2 regions of the Pantoea sp. NSTU24 genome follow, and region 1 is predicted to be linked to the other one. Evidence: predicted binding sites of a transcription regulator. Region 1 holds the regulator's gene; the other holds the start of a gene.
What was found. The regulator CRP, encoded in region 1, controls carbon source genes, mostly activating them, when cyclic AMP is high. The targets are predictions, from matches to a motif close to ATGTGANNNNNNTCACAT.
Positions count from the first base shown of each region.

Region 2: the regulator CRP is predicted to act here: its motif matches at 1,306-1,323, upstream of msrB (peptide-methionine (R)-S-oxide reductase MsrB).

Region 1 is NZ_JBKIWZ010000001.1:2,895,978-2,900,016, forward strand. Features, by position in the region: gene ACLHDD_RS13895 (phosphoribulokinase) at 1-600, shown strand, start outside; gene ACLHDD_RS13900 (OsmC family protein) at 940-1,344, opposite strand; gene crp (cAMP-activated global transcriptional regulator CRP) at 1,649-2,281, shown strand; gene ACLHDD_RS13910 (YccS/YhfK family putative transporter) at 2,339-4,039, shown strand, end outside.
Region 2 is NZ_JBKIWZ010000001.1:1,487,606-1,491,644, reverse strand. Features, by position in the region: gene ACLHDD_RS07270 (D-hexose-6-phosphate mutarotase) at 1-27, opposite strand, end outside; gene gapA (glyceraldehyde-3-phosphate dehydrogenase) at 101-1,099, opposite strand; gene msrB (peptide-methionine (R)-S-oxide reductase MsrB) at 1,442-1,852, shown strand; gene ACLHDD_RS07255 (YeaC family protein) at 1,857-2,138, shown strand; gene pncA (bifunctional nicotinamidase/pyrazinamidase) at 2,182-2,790, opposite strand; gene ansA (asparaginase) at 2,807-3,820, opposite strand; gene sppA (signal peptide peptidase SppA) at 3,906-4,039, opposite strand, start outside.

The DNA of each region.
Region 1 (4,039 bases):
CAGGGACAGTCGCGCAAATATCTGCACACCTACGATGAGGCGGTGCCGTGGAATCAGGTGCCCGGCACCTTCACACCATGGCAGCCGCTGCCGCAGAACACCGACATCCTTTTCTATGAGGGTCTGCACGGCGGCGTGGTGACGGCGCAGCACAACGTGGCAAAGCAGGTCGATCTGCTGGTGGGCGTGGTCCCGATTGTTAACCTTGAGTGGATCCAGAAGCTGGTACGCGATACCAGCGAGCGTGGTCACTCCCGTGAAGCGGTGATGGATTCCGTCGTCCGGTCGATGGAAGATTACATCAACTTCATCACGCCACAGTTCTCACGAACCCATATCAACTTTCAGCGCGTCCCGACCGTGGACACCTCAAACCCGTTTGCCGCTCGCGCCATCCCGTCACTGGATGAGAGTTTTGTGGTGATTCATTTTCAGGCGCTGGAAGATATCGACTTCCCCTATCTGCTGGCGATGCTGCAGGGCTCTTTTATCTCGCACATCAATACGCTGGTCGTGCCCGGCGGCAAAATGGGCCTGGCGATGGAGCTGATTATGGGCCCGCTGGTGAAGCGGCTGATGGAAGGTAAACGGATAGAGTGAGGGAATGAATGCGCAGGTTTCAGGAATGTCGCTACAGACAAAACCTGGGCACACAGGATCGGACAGTGCATTAGCTCAACACACAGGGAACCGGGGCAGAAGAGGAAAGCGTCCCGCGCCCAGGACCAAAACGCCGGGCGCGTTTTTGAACACCGCAATGCGTTGGCCCGGCTACGGGCGCACATCAGGGATGAGATGCGCAATCGCGCGGCCAGCAATGGGCTCAGGCGACGTTCCGATCTGACCCCATTTCCTGCGCAGGCACAATCTCAACGCGGATTCCCTGCCCGGGTCAGGTCTTATAACGGACGGCCACTCACGTTAAAAAACCTGCGGCTATTATAACTCAATGACTTCGTAGCTGTGCGTCATTGTCACGCCTTTACCCAGCATGATGGCGACCGAGCAATATTTTTCCGCCGAAAGATCCACCGCGCGTGAGACCGCTTTATCCTGGAGCGATTTGCCACTAACGATAAAATGCAGGTTGATGTGCGTAAAGATTCGCGGTGCCTCTTCACGACGTTCTGAGGTCAATTTTACTTCGCAATCAGCCACATCGTTGCGGCCTTTTTGCAGAATTGAGACTACGTCGATCGCGCTGCACCCACCCGCCGCCATCAGCACCATCTCCATTGGACTGGGCGCTTTATCCCCCGAATTGCCATCCATCAGGATCTGATGGCCGGATGAGGATTCTCCAAGGAATGTCAGTCCTTCTACCCATTTCACTCTTGCCTGCATGATTTTTACTCCGGAATACGCTGTTTTGTCGCCAGAGTACGCTTTCCCCTGGTAAACAGCAATCCGGAGAAATCCGCCTGTAGCTGAAGCGAGACAACAGAAGACAGTCGGCTAAAGCTGTGCTACAAACAGTGCTGAAAATAGTTTTCGTCACCCGATGACGAAGCCGGGAAGAATGATGCGCACTGCGCCTGATGCGGCCCGAATAATTTCCTGAAAGGGAAAACGCTTGAAGCTTTCACCGCCTGACAGGGAAAACTGCCCCCTGTATTTTGGGCACGATTACAACAGAGGATAATAGCGAATGGTTCTCGGCAAACCGCAAACAGACCCTACACTCGAATGGTTCCTGTCCCATTGCCATATTCACAAGTATCCATCCAAAAGTACGCTGATTCATCAAGGTGAAAAAGCAGAAACGCTTTACTACATCGTGAAAGGTTCCGTCGCGGTTCTGATTAAAGATGAAGAAGGCAAAGAGATGATTCTTTCCTACCTGAATCAGGGTGATTTTATTGGTGAGCTTGGCCTGTTCGAAGAAGGCCAGGAGCGCAGCGCCTGGGTACGTGCGAAAAGTGCGTGTGAAGTGGCAGAGATTTCCTACAAGAAATTCCGTCAGCTGATTCAGGTTAACCCTGACATCCTGATGCGACTCTCGTCGCAGATGGCGCGTCGCCTGCAGGTCACGTCCGAAAAAGTGGGTAATCTCGCTTTCCTCGACGTCACCGGACGCATTGCACAGACCCTGCTCAACCTGGCGAAACAGCCAGATGCCATGACGCATCCCGACGGCATGCAAATTAAAATTACGCGTCAGGAAATTGGCCAGATTGTTGGTTGTTCACGTGAAACCGTGGGCCGTATTCTGAAGATGCTGGAAGATCAGAATCTGATCTCTGCACACGGCAAAACCATCGTCGTTTACGGCACCCGCTAATTCCTGTCACCCACGGCGTGATGGCAACATCACGCCGTTATTGTTTGTGCTGAGCCGATGTGGCGTCGAATAATTTACCATCCTGAAGTGAACTACGCCTTGCGGCAGACGCTGGTGCTCTGCCTGCCGGTCGCGCTGGGCTGGCTGACTGGCGACCTGCAAAAAGGCCTGCTCTTCTCGCTGGTGCCTGCCTGCTGCAACATCGCTGGTCTGGATACACCGCATAAACGCTTCTTCAAACGCCTGATCGTGGGTGGCAGCCTGTTTGCCCTCGGTAGCTTCCTGATCCAGTGGCTCACTCTGCAGACGGTGCCGCTGCCGCTGATCCTGTTGATCATGCCCCTGCTGCTCGGCGTAACCGGCGAGATCAGCCCGCTGCATGGTCGTCTGCTGCCCGGCACCCTTATCGCCGCTATCTTTACCCTGAGCCTGGTCGGTCGCATGCCGATCTATGTTCCGCCGCTGCTCTATATTGGCGGTACGCTCTGGTACGGGCTGTTTAACTGGTTCTGGTTCTGGCTGTGGAAAGAGCAGCCGATGCGCGAGAGCCTGAGTCTGATCTACCGCGAGCTGGCTAACTACTGCGACGCCAAATATACCCTGCTGACGCAGCTGACCGACCCGGAAAAGGCCCTGCCGCCGTTGCTGGCTCGCCAGCAGAAGGTGGTCGATCTGATCAACACCTGTTATCAGCAGATGCACATGCTGTCGGCCAGCCGCGACCACAGCCACAAGCGGCTGACGCGCGCCTTTCAGGTGGCGCTGGATCTGCAGGAGCATATCTCGGTCAGCCTGCATCGGCCGGAAGAGGTGCAGAAGCTGGTCGAGCAGAGCCATGCCGAAGCGGTGATCCGCTGGAATGCCAAAACCATCTCGGCCCGGCTGTGGGTGCTGGCGGATAATATTCTTTACCACCGCCTGCCCGAACGTTTTGCAATGGACAAACAGCTCGGCGCGCTGGAGAAAATCGCGCATCAGCATCCCAACAATCCGGTGGGGCATTTCTGCCTGTATCACTTCAACCGGATTGCCCGGGTCCTGCGAACGCAGAAACCGCTTTATCAGCGCGACCTGATGGCCGATCGCCAGCGCCGCCTGCCGCTGCTGCCCGCCCTGCGCAGCTACCTCTCGCTGCGCTCCTCGTCACTGCGCACCGCCGCTCGCTTTGCAGTCATGCTGATGCTGGGCAGCGCGCTGGCGCTGTTCTTCAACATTCCCAAGCCCTACTGGATCCTGATGACCATTATGTTCGTCAGCCAGAACGGCTACAGTGCCACCCGTGTCCGCATCCAGCACCGGGCGCTGGGCACCTTTGCCGGGCTGGTGATTGCGGCCGCCACGCTGCGTCTGGCGGTGCCGGAGTCGCTGGTGCTGCTGATCATGCTGGCGATCACCTTTATCAGCTACCGCTTTACCCGCCAGTTTTATGGCTGGTCGATGATCGGCTTCACGGTGACCGCCGTGTACTCGCTGCAGCTGCTGTCGCTGAACGGCGCACAGTTTCTGCTGCCGCGACTGATGGATACGCTGATGGGCTGCCTGATCGCTTTTGGCGGAATGCTCTGGCTCTGGCCGCAGTGGCAGAGCGGCTTGCTGCGACAGAACGCGCATGATGCGCTGGAAACCTATCAGGATGCACTCCGGCTGTTGCTGGGCAATGAGCAATCACCGGACAAGCTGGCTTACCAGCGTGTGCAGGTGAATCAGGCACACAATGCGCTGTTCAATTCCCTTAATCAGGCAATGCAGGAGCCGGCG
Region 2 (4,039 bases), 1.4 Mb from region 1:
CGGCAGAGAAAACAGTTTGTCTTGCATGTTCGATTCCTTCCTGTACGGATCAAAAAAGGGCGACCGAAGTCGCCCTTATTCTCAATGATGAGTGGCTGCCTTATTTGGCAGAAACCAGTGCAATCAGGTCGAGAACTTTGTTTGAGTAGCCAGTTTCGTTGTCATACCAGGAAACCAGTTTCACAAAGTTATCGTTCAGCGCGATACCTGCTTTAGCATCAAATACGGAAGTCAGTACTTCGCCGTTGAAGTCGGTAGACACGACATCATCTTCAACATAGCCCAGCACGTCTTTCATCTCGCCTTCTGCAGCCGCTTTAATCGCTGCACAGATCTCTTTATAAGAGGCCGCTTTTTCCAGACGCACGGTCAGGTCAACAACGGAGACGTTAGGGGTTGGTACGCGGAATGCCATGCCGGTCAGTTTGCCATTCAGCTCTGGCAGAACTTTACCAACTGCTTTCGCTGCGCCGGTTGATGAAGGAATGATGTTCTGTGATGCGCCGCGACCGCCGCGCCAGTCTTTGTGAGACGGGCCATCAACGGTTTTCTGGGTTGCGGTAGTCGCGTGAACAGTGGTCATCAGACCTTCAACGATGCCGAATTTGTCGTTGATGACTTTTGCCAGCGGAGCCAGGCAGTTGGTGGTGCAGGATGCGTTAGAAACGATATCCTGGCCTTCATATTTGTCGAAGTTTGCACCACGAACAAACATCGGCGTGTCATCTTTAGATGGGCCGGTCAGAACAACTTTCTTCGCCCCTGCAGTGATGTGTTTACGCGCAGTTTCGTCGGTCAGGAAGATACCGGTTGCTTCAGCAACAACGTCAACGCCCACTTCATCCCACTTCAGGTTGGCTGGATCTTTCTCAGCGGTAACACGGATTTTTTTACCGTTCACAACCAGGGCGCCATCCTGAACTTCTACGGTGCCGTCGAAACGACCATGCGTAGAGTCATACTTCAGCATGTACGCCATGTAATCCGCGTCCAGCAGGTCGTTGATAGCAACGATTTCGATGTCAGAACGTTTCTGAGCAGCACGGAAAACGATGCGACCGATACGGCCAAAACCGTTGATACCTACTTTGATAGTCATATATTCCACCAGCTATTTGTTAGTGAATAAAAGGTTGCCTGTAAAATTACAAAAACCTTACCAGGCGTCAAGCGGAATCGTGTCAATTGTTGCGACAAATCAATTCGCCTGAGAGGAATTATTTGGTGCGCAACCGCTTGCGCGCCGCCAATGATATCGCGCTTCTTTGAATCGATCGCCGACTATATAGGGATGTTCCGGATAAAAGGTGATCAAAGTCACAAATCCGCTCAGCGGACGACGGAGGAGGTGGGTGAGCACAAAAAAAGACCCGGGTCATGTTGATCATTTGTTAGAATAATAGTCGAATTTTTCAGAATGGCACTGCCCGGAAATCTTAAAATGGCTAAAGACACCGCACCCGAAGCAAAAATTGCGCAGCTGACCGAAATGCAGCGTTACGTGACTCAGCATCGCGGAACGGAACCGCCTTACAGCGGTGCACTGCTGCACAACAAACAGGAAGGGATTTATCACTGCCTGGTCTGCGAGGCGCCGCTTTTCCTCTCAGAAACCAAATATGATTCAGGCTGTGGCTGGCCGAGTTTTTATGAGCCGGTCAGTGACGATGCGATTCGCTATATTGACGATAACTCCCACGGCATGCAGCGCGTCGAAATCCGCTGCGGCAGTTGTGATGCGCATCTTGGACATGTATTCCCGGATGGCCCGCAGCCGACTGGTGAGCGCTACTGTGTCAACTCTGCCTCGCTGAATTTCACCGATGAGCAGGGCGTACAGACGAAAGGGTAAGACGATGAAGGAACAACTCGAAGCCATGCTTGCGTCAATGACGCCGGAAGTTTACCAGCGGCTGGCCACAGCAGTTGAGATTGGTAAGTGGCCGGATGGCGTAGCGTTAACCCAGGAGCAACGTGATAACTGCCTGCAACTGGTGATGATGTGGCAGGCCAGACACAACGATATGCCACAGCACATGACCATTGCCAGGGGAGGGGAGATGGTTATGAAGTCGAAAAAAGAGCTGAAGGAAGAGTTTGGTATCGACGCCGACGTGACCCGCATCCATCTGCACTGATGGCAAATAAAAAGCTGGCGTCCTGCCAGCTTTTTTATCGTTATCAGATCAGAATCGCGCCCTGAGCAGTCATCTGTGCAAATGCAATCTCGCTGTCTTCAGGATTCAGGTTGACACCCCGGCAGCCCTCTTTGACCACCTCGACGTGATATCCCAGCTCCAGCGCATCCAGCACGCTATATTTAACGCAGTAATCGGTCGCCAGTCCCAGCATCACCAGATGGGTGATCCCACGTTCGCGCAGCCAGCTATCCAGCTCGGTTTTGCGGCGGTGGCCATTGTCAAAAAAGGCGCTGTAGCTGTCGACATCCTGATCCTGCCCTTTATGGAAGGTTGCATCAAACAGCGAGCGATTCAGGCCCGGATGGAAGTCTGCGCCCGCCGACCCCTGAACGCCATGGTCGGGCCACCAGATCTGAGCCAGTCCGTTTAACTCGCCCAGCGTGTAGACCGGCTCGCCGGAAACAGAGGCGAAGCTGCCGTGGTCGGCCGGATGCCAGTCCTGCAGAGCCACGACGCACTCACCCTGTTCATGAAACAACCGTGCATAACGATTGGCCACCTCAACGGTGTGATCGCCCTCGTGAACAGCCATCGGGCCGCCCGGGCAGAAATCGTTCTGGATATCAATAATGATAAGAGCCCGTTTCATGACATGTTGCTCCATTTTAATCTTCAGTCAGTTCGCCGCGCAGATTCTGCTGCATCTTCGCGCGAATCTGATCGGGAGAGAGATCCTGGCTCAGTAAGTAGTGCAGCTTAGTCAGCGCGGCTTCTACCGTCAGATCAAATCCGCTGATCACCCCCGCATGTTCCAGCGCATTGCCGGTGGCATAGCCACCCATGTTAACTTTGCCAGAAATACACTGGGTCAGGTTTACCACCACGATGCCACGCTCGCTGGCCTGCTGAAGTTCTGCCAGAAACTCTTTGTTCTGGGGAGCGTTGCCTACGCCATAAGAGCGCAGAATCAGCGCCTTAACTGGCTGACGCAGGAAGTTGCGCACGACGTCTGCAGAGATCCCCGGATAGATAGTGACCACGCCGATGGGCTGTGGCGTAATGGTATGAACGTGCAGCTCCCCCTGATGGGCAGGGGCGGGCGGTGTATTGAGGCGGCGAATATGAATGCCCGCTTCCAGCAACGCGGAAAGGTTAGGCGAGGCAAACGCGTTGAAGCCGTCGGCATGCGCCTTGGTGGTACGGTTACCGCGATAAAGCGTGTTATTGAAGAACAGCGATACTTCGCAAATCGGGTAATTAGCAGCAACATAGAGAGAGTTCAGCAGGTTCTGCTGACCGTCCGAGCGCAGCTCCGCCAGGGGGATTTGTGAGCCGGTCACGATCACGGGCTTGGCCAGATTCTCCAGCATGAAGGAGAGCGCCGAGGCGGTAAACGCCATGGTGTCGGTGCCGTGCAGAATCACAAAACCGTCGTAGCGATCGTAATTCTGCCGGATATCTTCGGCGATAGACTGCCAGTCCTGTGGCGTCATGTCGGAGGAGTCGATCAGCGGTTGATATTCGTGAATGGTGAAATCAGGCATCTCAGGGCGATGGAACTCTGGCATGTTTGCCAGCTGCTCCTGCAGGTGTCCGGAAACCGGAATATAACCCTGCGCCGAGCGCTGCATACCGATGGTTCCGCCCGTGTAGGCTACGTAGATGTTTTTCTTTTGCATTAGAGAACTCAGACTCGCCATAAAAGGCGCAGTATAAGGTGAATAGCGGGGAAAAGCAGCCCGACCAGCGGCCGGGCTGCGAGGTTTATCGCACTTCGCCGCAGTTCAGGCAGAAAGCGTAACGATTCTGTGGATCGTTCAGACGGTCAGAAAGGCCCGGTTGTGCTTTCACTGCGCTCATCACATCCAGCATCGGTGCAGGCAGCCAGGCTTTCAGCG